Regions from separate parts of the Streptomyces mobaraensis genome, predicted to be linked through region 3. Evidence: riboswitches for the same ligand, from Rfam matches in the RefSeq annotation. Region 3 holds a riboswitch; each other region holds the start of a gene.
What was found. Region 3 has a riboswitch for cobalamin ahead of K7I03_RS13835 (FecCD family ABC transporter permease). Riboswitches for the same ligand answer to the same signal wherever they lie in the genome.
Positions count from the first base shown of each region.

Region 1 (3,223 bases), 2.5 Mb from region 3:
GTCCGCGTCGAGCATGTCCCGCCAGTCCACGACGCCCAGGGTGCCGATCTGGAGCAGCAGGTAGATGCCCATGATGCCGAGGATGGAGTAGATGATGGAGCGCGGGATGGTGCGTCCGGGGTCCTTGATCTCGGCGCCCATGTAGGCGGTCGTCCAGTAACCGCCGTAGTCGTAGATGCCGATGGTCAGCCCCGCCGCGAAGCCGATCCAGAAGTGATTGCTCGTCAGCTCGAAGGCGTGCGAGGGGTAGGTGAACGCCCGGTCCGGGCTGAAGTGGGTGAACGCGGCGGTGATCACCAGCACCACGGCCGCGATCATCACGCCCCAGAGCACCGTGGTGATCCGGGCCATGTTCTCCACCCGCCCCCACAGCAGCGCCACGACGACGACGATGAGCGCGAGCCCGGTCAGGTCCCCCTGGGTCGGGGTCATGCCCGGCCAGAGGTATCCCAGGTACTGCACGAAGCCCATCACACCGCTCGCCATCGCCAGCGGCACGTAGAGCATGGCCGTCCAGACGAACAGGAAGGGCATCAGCCGGCCCGTCCGGTACTGGAATGCCTGCCGGAGGTAGACGTAACTGCCGCCCGCGCCCGGCAGGGACGCGCCGAGCTCGGCCCACACCAGGCCGTCCGCGAGGGCGAGCAGCGCCCCCGCGAGGAAGCCGATGACGGCCTGCGGGCCGCCGAAGGCCGCGACCATCAGCGGGATGGTGACGAACGGGCCGATCCCGCACATCTGGCTCATGTTGATGGCGGTGGCCTGGAACGGCCCGACGCGGCGGACGAATCCGTCCCGGCCGTCCGGCCCGTCGGCCCGCTCTCCCGCTCTCTCCGCCATGGCGGCCACCCTTCCCGTCGGCGCGATACCTGCACTCGTACACCGGCCCGCCCGGCCCGTCCATCACCCCGGACGGAGTGGGCCGGACCGGTGCGCGGCCACCGCCCGAACAGCGCACGGGAGTTGGGGCCCACGGGCCGGACGGGATGCTGGGTGACTCTGGCCGGGCGCTCCGCGCCGAGTCAAGACCCGGGGCGCACGGGGCCGGAGCGCGGCACGGGACGGAAGCCGCTACCGGAACCGGTGCGCCCCCTGAGGCAGGACATGACAATCACCACTCTCGGTGCATCCGCACTGGCAGGGGCGTTACAGTGACCCGGCCGTGGTGTTCGGGAAGACCGGTGCAGGACCCTCCCAGGGGGATCCGATTCCGGAGCGGCCCTCGCCACTGTGATCGGGGAGTGACCGTCCCGTTCCGCGCGGCCCACCGGGCGCGTGGAGCCACTGGCCGCAGCCGGCTGCCGGGAAGGCGGGGGCGGACGCGAACGAACCCGTCAGCCAGGAGACCGGCCACGGCATCTCAGTGAACCGATCCACGAGGTGCTGGAGCGTGAACCCCCAATGACCCTGCCCACCGACGCGTCCACCGGTGCGTCCACCCAAGCCGCCGCCGGGCCGTCCGCCGCCTTCCGCTGGCGCCGCGAGGACACGATGCGGACCGCCGGCCTGCTCGCCGTCATAGCCGCCCTGCACGTCGTCGCCTTCGGCGTGCTCTTCCTGCTCGTCGTCCCCAACGACTACCACGTGGGATCCAAGGTGTACGGCGTCGGCCTCGGCGTCACCGCCTACACCCTCGGCATGCGGCACGCCTTCGACGCCGACCACATCGCCGCCATCGACAACACCACCCGCAAGCTGATGGCCGACGGCAAGCGCCCGGTCTCCGTCGGCTTCTGGTTCGCCCTCGGCCACTCCAGCGTGGTCGTCGCCATGGCCGCGCTGGTCGCCGGCGGCACGCACATGGCCAGCACGCTGATGGACGAGGACTCGTCCACCCACCAGACGCTCGGCGTCGTCGGCACGTCCGTCTCCGGCGGCTTCCTCTACCTCATCGCCGCCCTCAACCTCGTCGCCCTCGCCGGCATCCTGCGCATCTTCCGCGCCATGCGCGAGGGCCGCTACGACGAGGCCGAACTGGAGAAGCAGCTCGACTCGCGCGGCTTCATGAACCGCATCCTCGGCCGGTTCACCCGCTCCATCACCCGCCCCGGCCAGATGTACCCGCTGGGCTTCCTGTTCGGCCTGGGCTTCGACACCGCCACCGAGGTCACCCTGATGGTGATGGCCGGCAGCGGCGCCGCCGCCGGACTGCCCTGGTACGCGATCCTCTGCCTGCCGCTGCTGTTCGCCGCCGGCATGAGCCTCTTCGACACGCTCGACGGCACGTTCATGAACTTCGCCTACCAGTGGGCGTTCTCCAACCCGGTCCGCAAGGTCTACTACAACCTCACCATCACCGGCCTGTCGATCGCCGTCGCCTTCCTCATCGGCACCATCGAACTCGTCGGCGTGCTGCACGAGAAGCTGGACCTGGACGACGCGGTCACCGGCTGGATCGCCGGCCTCAACCTCGACAACGTCGGCTTCGTCATCGTCGGCCTGTTCGTGGTGGTCTGGGCCGCGGCCCTCGCCTACTGGCGCCTCGCCAAGGTCGAGCAGCGCTGGGCCGCGCGCGGCGCGACGGCCCCGGCGGCGGAGGGCTGACGCGCGACGGGCGGGCCCCGGCGGCGTCCCCCTCCGTCCCCCGCCCGCCCGGGATTTCGCGGGGGCGGGACGGACGGACACCGCCGGGGCTACCGTGAGAACGGAAGCGTCCGCTTTTCGACGAGGAGGCCCATGGAACGCGAGAAGATCACCCTCACCGGAGTCCCGGAAACCCTCCTCGCCACCCTCTACGCCCGCGCCGTCGACAGCCGGTCCCGCCACTCCCTGCTGCACGACCGCACGGCCCTGGAGACCGTCCGGCGCATCGACTACGACTTCCGCAGGACGGGCATGGCGTCCGTGAACGCGGCCGGCGTCGCCCTGCGCGCCCGCTGCCTGGACGACTGGACGGCCGAGTTCCTGGCCCGGCACCCGCGCGCGACCGTGCTCCACCTCGCCTGCGGCCTCGACACCCGGGCGCACCGCGTCGCCCGGTTCCCGGAGACCCGCTGGATCGACGTCGACCTCCCCGAGGTCGTCGCCCTCCGGAACCGCCTCCTCCCGCCCGCCGACGGCGACCACCGCACCCTCGCGACCTCCGTGACCGCCGACGGCTGGCTGGAGGAACTCCCCGCGGACCGGCCCGTGGTGGCCGTCTTCGAAGGACTCGTCCCGTATCTGCGGCCGGAGGACGGCGAACGCCTGATCCGGCGCATCACCGCCCATTTCCCGGGCGGAC
Region 1 covers NZ_CP083590.1:786,565-789,787, reverse strand. The annotation lists gene K7I03_RS03215 (APC family permease) at 1-840, opposite strand, end outside; cobalamin riboswitch at 1,147-1,369, shown strand; gene K7I03_RS03210 (Nickel transporter NicT) at 1,402-2,544, shown strand; gene K7I03_RS03205 (class I SAM-dependent methyltransferase) at 2,677-3,223, shown strand, end outside.
Region 1: it holds a riboswitch for cobalamin, as region 3 does, so the genes downstream of both, K7I03_RS03210 (Nickel transporter NicT) here and K7I03_RS13835 (FecCD family ABC transporter permease) in region 3, are expected to answer to the same signal.

Region 2 (3,223 bases), 690 kb from region 3:
GGAACCGAGGTTGCAGACCGCGGTCTCGCCGTCGTTCGTGACCTCCAGGATCTCCGTGCAGAGGTTGGAGGAGTGGACGACCTGGCCGGGCTCGGCGGTCTGGTTGGCGGTGCGGTTGGCGGCGTCCTTGAACGTCATCCAGCCGTTGCCGGTCTGCGCCAGGGTGCGCATCATCCGGGCGTAGAGCACCCGCGCCGGGATCGCCTTGACGGCCTTGCCCTCGGCCTCGTACTTCCGGTACGCGGCGTCGAACTCGTCGCCGTAGAGGTCGACCAGGTCGGGCGTGTCGGCCGGCGAGAAGAGCGACCAGTCCGCGTCCGCCTCGACCCGGCGCATGAACTCGTCCGGGATCCAGTGCGCGATGTTGAGGTTGTGGGTGCGGCGGGCCTCTTCACCGGTGTTGTCGCGGAGCTCCAGGAACTCCTCGATGTCCGCGTGCCAGGTCTCCAGGTAGACGCAGGCCGCGCCCTTGCGCCGGCCGCCCTGGTTGACGGCGGCGACGGAGGCGTCGAGCGTCCGCAGGAACGGCACGATGCCGTTGGAGTGCCCGTTGGTGCCGCGGATCAGCGAACCGCGGGACCGGATGCGGGAGTAGGACAGGCCGATGCCGCCCGCGTGCTTCGACAGCCGCGCGACCTGGTGGTAGCGGTCGTAGATCGAGTCCAGCTCGTCCAGCGGCGAGTCCAGCAGGTAGCAGGACGACATCTGCGGGTGGCGCGTGCCGGAGTTGAAGAGCGTGGGGGAGGAAGGGAGGTACGAGAGGGTGCTGGTGAGGCGGTAGAGCTCGGCCACGTCCTCCAGGGCGCGGACCGATCCGTCCTCGGCCAGGCCGCAGGCCACGCGCAGCAGGAAGTGCTGCGGCGTCTCGATCACGTTCCGGGTGATCGGGTGGCGGAGCAGGTAGCGGCTGTGCAGGGTGCGCAGGCCGAAGTAGCCGAAGCGGTCGTCGGCGCCGTCGGCGAGGGCGGCGTCCACCAGCGCGTCCAGCCGCTCGGCGTGCTCGCGCACGAACGCGGCGGTCTCGTCGGCGATCAGGCCCTCGCGGTGGCCGGTGGCGACGGACGCGGAGAAGGAGACCGCGCCCTGCCCGGCCGCCTCCTCGGCGATGGCGAGCGTGAGGAGCCGCGCGGCGAGCCGCGAGTACTCGGGCTCCTCGGAGATCAGCCCGGCCGCGGCCTCGGTGGCCAGCGAGCGCAGTTCGGCCTCGTCCGACCCGGGGTGCCGGCCGCGCAGCGCGGCGGCGGCGACCTTGCCGGGGTCGGTGGCGGGCAGGTCGGCGGTGAGCTCCGTCAGGGTGCGCAGGAGCGCGGTCCCGGGGCCGCCGGTCGCTACCGTGTCCGCCTCGGGCACTGAAACCGGACCTGAAGCAGGTTCCGCGGGCGCGATCGTCACGTGTGGCTCTCCCTCGCTCGGCTGGGGGCCCGGCGGGAGGGCAGGGGAGCGCGCACGCGCAGCCGACGGCGTACGGAAGCCGTACGAGGCGTGCGCGCGGGCGTCCACCGGCCCAACCCGCGAGGCCCGGACGTGTTCAGACGCCGTACCGGGCGGGCCCGGCGATGGCGTGCTGCCGGCAGGTCCTCGGACTGCGGAACGGGCGGATTGGGCCCGTACGTACACCGTTGCGGGACAGTTCCGGATTTCCACCGGATTCCCCTGCGGCGACAGCGAGGACGAGCATACATCTAGTGCCGACGGTCGCGCGTGCCCCCACATGTTGTGTCGTCACGTCATGGAGCGGTCGCGGAATGTGCTAACGGGAGGGCACTTTGGGGCTTCGTTCACGGAAGCGATCGCCGCTCGCCGGGCGGGAGACGGCACGAGCGTCCGGGCTTCACAAAAGCGTAGGAGCGGCTCCGGCCGCGGCGTCCGCCGATCCGGCTTCGCCCGGTCCCGGACGCTCGTACGATCCGTTCATGTCGAACGGGAGATCGATCACAGGCGGGCCCGAGTCTGCCGTCGTGTCGGCCCTGCCCCGGCCCGTGCCGGGCATCCGGGTCTGTGTGCGGCTCAATCTCGGCGGCTGCGGGCCCTACGCGCACATCGTCGCGGACGTCGAACCGCCCGGGCCGGGCGGCGGGCTGGAGCTGCTCAGTGCCGTGCCGGAGGAGCTGCTGCCCCGGGAGCACCTCCCGGCGCTGCGGCGGGGCCTGCTGGAGGGGCTCGGCGGGGTGGCGGCCGCCGTCCTGGTCACCGACGGCCACTACCACGACGCGGACTCCTCCGACCTCGGCTATCTGATCGCCGGCAGACAGGCCGGTCGCGCCGCGCTCGTCGGCGCGGGCCTGCTGCCGCCCGGGGAGGCGGAGGCGCTGCGCTGGGCGAGCTGGCCCGGCCGGCCGCGGCCCCGCCGGCGAGGCGGGGGCCGACGGTGGTAGCCGGGCGTCAGTGGCCGCCCGGTGCCCCCGCCGTCGCGGGGGGCAGTTCCGTCTGGACGCCCGGGTCGCCCGCGTCCGCCGTGTAGTCGGACGCCTTCGTCTCGTCCACGCCGTCCGGTGTGCCGAGCGCCTTGAACACCAGGGTCAGCACGACCGCGACGAGCACGTTGAGCGCGAACGCCGTCAGCCCGATGTACCCCTTCTCCCCGATGAAGGGGATGAGGTTGGTGTTGCCGAAGTGGTCCTGGGTGGCACTCGGGGTGTCATACGCGCGCCAGGTTCCGTAGATCATGCCGGCCGCCCAGCCCGCCAGGAGCGCCCAGCGATGGAACCAGCGGGTGAACAGGCCGCCGACCAGGGCGGGGACGGTCTGGAGGATCCAGATGCCGCCCAGCAGCTGGAAGTTGATGGCGACCGTTTTGTCCATGGTGAGGACGAAGACGAGCGCGCCCACCTTCACCAGCAGGGACGCCAGCTTGGAGACCTTCGCCTCGTGCGCGGGCGAGGCGTCCGGCCGCAGGAAGTCCTTGTAGATGTTGCGGGTGAAGAGGTTGGCGGCGGCGATGGACATGATGGCCGCCGGGACCAGGGCGCCGATGCCGATCGCCGCGAAGGCGACGCCGGTGAACCAGTCCGGGAACATGTCCTCGAAGAGCTGCGGGATGGCCAGCTGCCCGTTCTTCACCTTGATCCCCGCCGCCACCGCCATAAAACCGAGCATCGCCAGCAGCCCCAGCATCAGCGAGTACAGCGGCAGGATCGTGGTGTTGCGGCGGATGACGTTGCGGTTCTTGCTGGAGAGCACCGCCGTCACCGAGTGCGGGTAGAGGAACAGCGCCATCGCCGAG
Region 2 covers NZ_CP083590.1:2,545,437-2,548,659, reverse strand. The annotation lists gene K7I03_RS10735 (ribonucleoside-diphosphate reductase subunit alpha) at 1-1,392, opposite strand, end outside; adenosylcobalamin-variant (AdoCbl-variant) riboswitch at 1,565-1,665, opposite strand; gene K7I03_RS10730 (hypothetical protein) at 1,914-2,375, shown strand; gene mctP (monocarboxylate uptake permease MctP) at 2,383-3,223, opposite strand, start outside.
Region 2: it holds a riboswitch for cobalamin, as region 3 does, so the genes downstream of both, K7I03_RS10735 (ribonucleoside-diphosphate reductase subunit alpha) here and K7I03_RS13835 (FecCD family ABC transporter permease) in region 3, are expected to answer to the same signal.

Region 3 (3,223 bases):
GCTGCTGGCTGATGTCCAGGTGGTTGGTCGGCTCGTCCAGGACGAGCACCTTGGGCCGCTGGGCGAGGGCGCGCGCGATCAGGACGCGCTGCTTCTCGCCGCCGGAGAGGGTGAGGAAGCCGCGGTCCGCGAGATGCCCGGCGCCGACCCGTTCCAGGGCCGCCGCGCAGACGTCGGTGTCCTCGCGGGAGGTGCGGCCGGCTCCCCGCTGGTGCGGCAGCCGGCCCATCGCGACGACCTCGGCGACCGTGAAGTCGAACTCGCTCCCCGACTCCTGCGGCAGCGCCGCCAGCCGCCGGGCGCCCTCGCGGGCGGTGAGCCCGTGCAGGTCGTCGCCGTCCAGCAGCACCCGGCCGTGCGTCGGCCGCAGCGCGCGGTAGACGCACCGCAGCAGCGTCGACTTCCCGCTGCCGTTGGGGCCGACGACACCGACGAACTGCCCGCTCCCGGCCCGCAGTTCCACGTCCCGGACCAGCCGGGCGCCGGCCACCTCGACCGACAGGTCCTCGATGTCGACCCGCATCAGGCCCCTCCGAAGGTGTAGCCGCGCCGGCGCATCAGCAGGATGAAACAGGGCACGCCGATCAGCGCCGTGATCACCCCGACCGGCAGTTCGACGGGCGCGAGCAACAGCCGCGAGACGACGTCCACCCACACCAGCAGCACCGCGCCCAGCAGCGGCGCGACCGCGAGGACCCGGCGGTGGTCGGCGCCGACCAGCATCCGGGTGGCGTGCGGGACCATCAGCCCGACGAAGCCGATGGCGCCGCTGACGGCCACCACGGCACCGGTGACGGCCGCGACCACGACGAACAGCACCCGGCGCCGCCGCTCGGGGTCGACGCCGAGCGCGGACGACGTCTCGTCGCCCATGGCCAGCACGTTCAGGCCGCGCGCCGACCACAGCAGATAACCCAGGCCCAGCAGCACGGCCCCGGCGGCGATCGGCACGGACTGCCAGCTCGCCCCGCCCAGGCTGCCGAGCAGCCACATCATCGCCGAGCGGGCGGCGTCGCCGCGGTCCGCGCTGAAGACCATCAGGGTGGTGATCGCGGAGAAGCCGTAATACATGGCCGTCCCGACCAGCACCAGCCGCAGCGGGGTCAGCCCGTGCCCGGTGCCGCGGGCCGCCGCGTACACCAGGGCCATGGAGGCGAGCGCGGAGAGGAACGCGGCGCTGGACAGCGCCCAGACGCCCAGCGAGCCGAGCACGCCGAAGAGGAGCACCGCGTTGGCGCCGACGGCGGCGCCGGAGGAGATGCCGAGCACGAACGGGTCGGCGAGGGCGTTGCGGACCAGCGCCTGGGTGGCCACGCCGACGGCGGCGAGCCCGGCGCCGACCACGGCCGCCAGCAGGGCGCGCGGGAAGCGCAGCTCCCAGACGATGGTGTAGGCGGAGACCTCGTCCGCCCCGATCCTGCCGCTGGTCAGCCCCGCGCCCAGGTAGTGGAGCACCCGGCCCCAGCCGATGCCGGAGGAGCCGAGGGCGACGCAGCAGAGCAGGGAGCCGAGCAGGGCCACGGCCAGCCCGGCGAGCAGGGGTGGCAGCGGGATCCGCCGCGCCGGTGCGGTGGTGCCGGGGCCGGGCGGGGCGTGTGCGGTGGTCGCCAAGGGGGACGCCTTCGGCTCGGGCCGTGGGCCCGGGCGAGACGTGCCCGGAGGAGCCCCGCCGCGCCGCGGGGGGCCTCCCCTCGCAGTCCACGGCGAGTTGTCAGGAGCTGACACCGCCGCGGGTGATCGGGCTCGCAGAGCGGGTGCTCTGCCTACCGTTGCGGGTCAGCGCCGGACTTCGACCGGACTTCCCCCGCGGGGCGCTTCGTACGGCAGCCTGGGGCTTACGGCTGCTCGGGGTTGTAGGGGGTGCCGTCCGGGCGGAAGAAGGAGACGCCGTCCGGCAGGTCGTCCGGCAGGTTCCGCGCCCACTCCTCCAGAGCGGCCACGTCGGCGGTCTTCTTCAGCTGCGCGGACATGTACGGCCGCAGCGGCACCTCGGGGGTGGCCTTCTCGCCGACCCACATCAGGTCGCCCTTGACGTACCCGTAGAGGCGCTTGCCGCCGGAGTACGGGCCGGACGCGGCGGTCCGCGCGACCGCGTCCGTGACGATGTCGATCTGCGGCTTTTTGTCGGCGAGCTCGCCGTACCAGACCTCGACGACGCCCTGGTCGCGGATCATGACGACCTCGACCTTGCGGTCCTTGTCGATCCGCCAGTAGCCGCTCTCGGTCTCCAGCGGGCGGACCTTGTTCCCCTCGGCGTCGAGCACCCAGCTGTGCGAGACGTACTCCAGGAAGTCCCGGCCGTCGTGGGTGAAGGTGACTTCCTGCCCGAAGTTGCACTTCTCGGAGCCCGGGAAGTCGGCGACGCCCGCCCCCTCCCACTTGCCGAGGAGGAAGACGAGGGGCACCAGGTCCCGGTGGAGGTCGGACGGAATCTCGATCATGGGCTCAGCTCAGACGATCTGTAGGGGGTGGTCGGGGAGGCTCAGCGCTGGCCCTGGTACAGCTTCTTCCAGGTCAGCCCGGCGAACGAGAGAACGCCGACGGCGACCAGGACCAGCAGGGTGGTGAAGACTGCCTCAAGCACGAGCGCGCTCCTCGGTCGGAGTGAGGGGTTACGGACCTGCGACGAGTCTAGTCGGCCCGGTCCGGAACGGCGGTGTGAGGTGGTACGGGCCGCACGAGCCCCCGGGAACGGGCGCCCGGCCTACAGTGATCCCATGCGGAAGAAGCTCGTGATCAAGGTGACGGCGGGCGCGGACGCGCCCGAGCGGTGCTCGCAGGCGTTCACGGTGGCGGCCGTCGCCGTCGCGAGCGGCGTCGAGGTCTCGCTGTGGCTGACCGGGGAGTCGTCCTGGTTCGCCCTGCCGGGCCGGGCGGCGGAGTTCGAACTGCCGCACGCGGCGCCGCTGCCGGAGCTGATCGACGGCATCCGGGCGGGCGGCGGCATGATCACCGTCTGCACGCAGTGCGCGGCGCGGCGGGACATCGAGGAGAAGGACCTGATCGAGGGCGCGCGCATCGCGGGTGCCCAGGTCTTCGTCGGCGAGGCCATGGCGGACGGCGTGCAGGCACTGGTCTACTGAGCCGTCACTGATCGTTCTGCTGAGCCGTCACGGGCCGTCCCGCTGGTCGTCGCGGCCGCGCCGGTCGTCCAGCTCGTTCCACCAGCGGTCGGACTCGGGGTCGCCCGTCTCCTCGTCCCACCAGCGGTCGTCGGGGCCCC
Region 3 covers NZ_CP083590.1:3,237,533-3,240,755, reverse strand. The annotation lists gene K7I03_RS13840 (ABC transporter ATP-binding protein) at 1-523, opposite strand, end outside; gene K7I03_RS13835 (FecCD family ABC transporter permease) at 523-1,611, opposite strand; cobalamin riboswitch at 1,712-1,841, opposite strand; gene K7I03_RS13830 (FABP family protein) at 1,836-2,441, opposite strand; gene K7I03_RS13825 (DsrE family protein) at 2,718-3,083, shown strand; gene K7I03_RS13820 (DUF3099 domain-containing protein) at 3,111-3,223, opposite strand, start outside.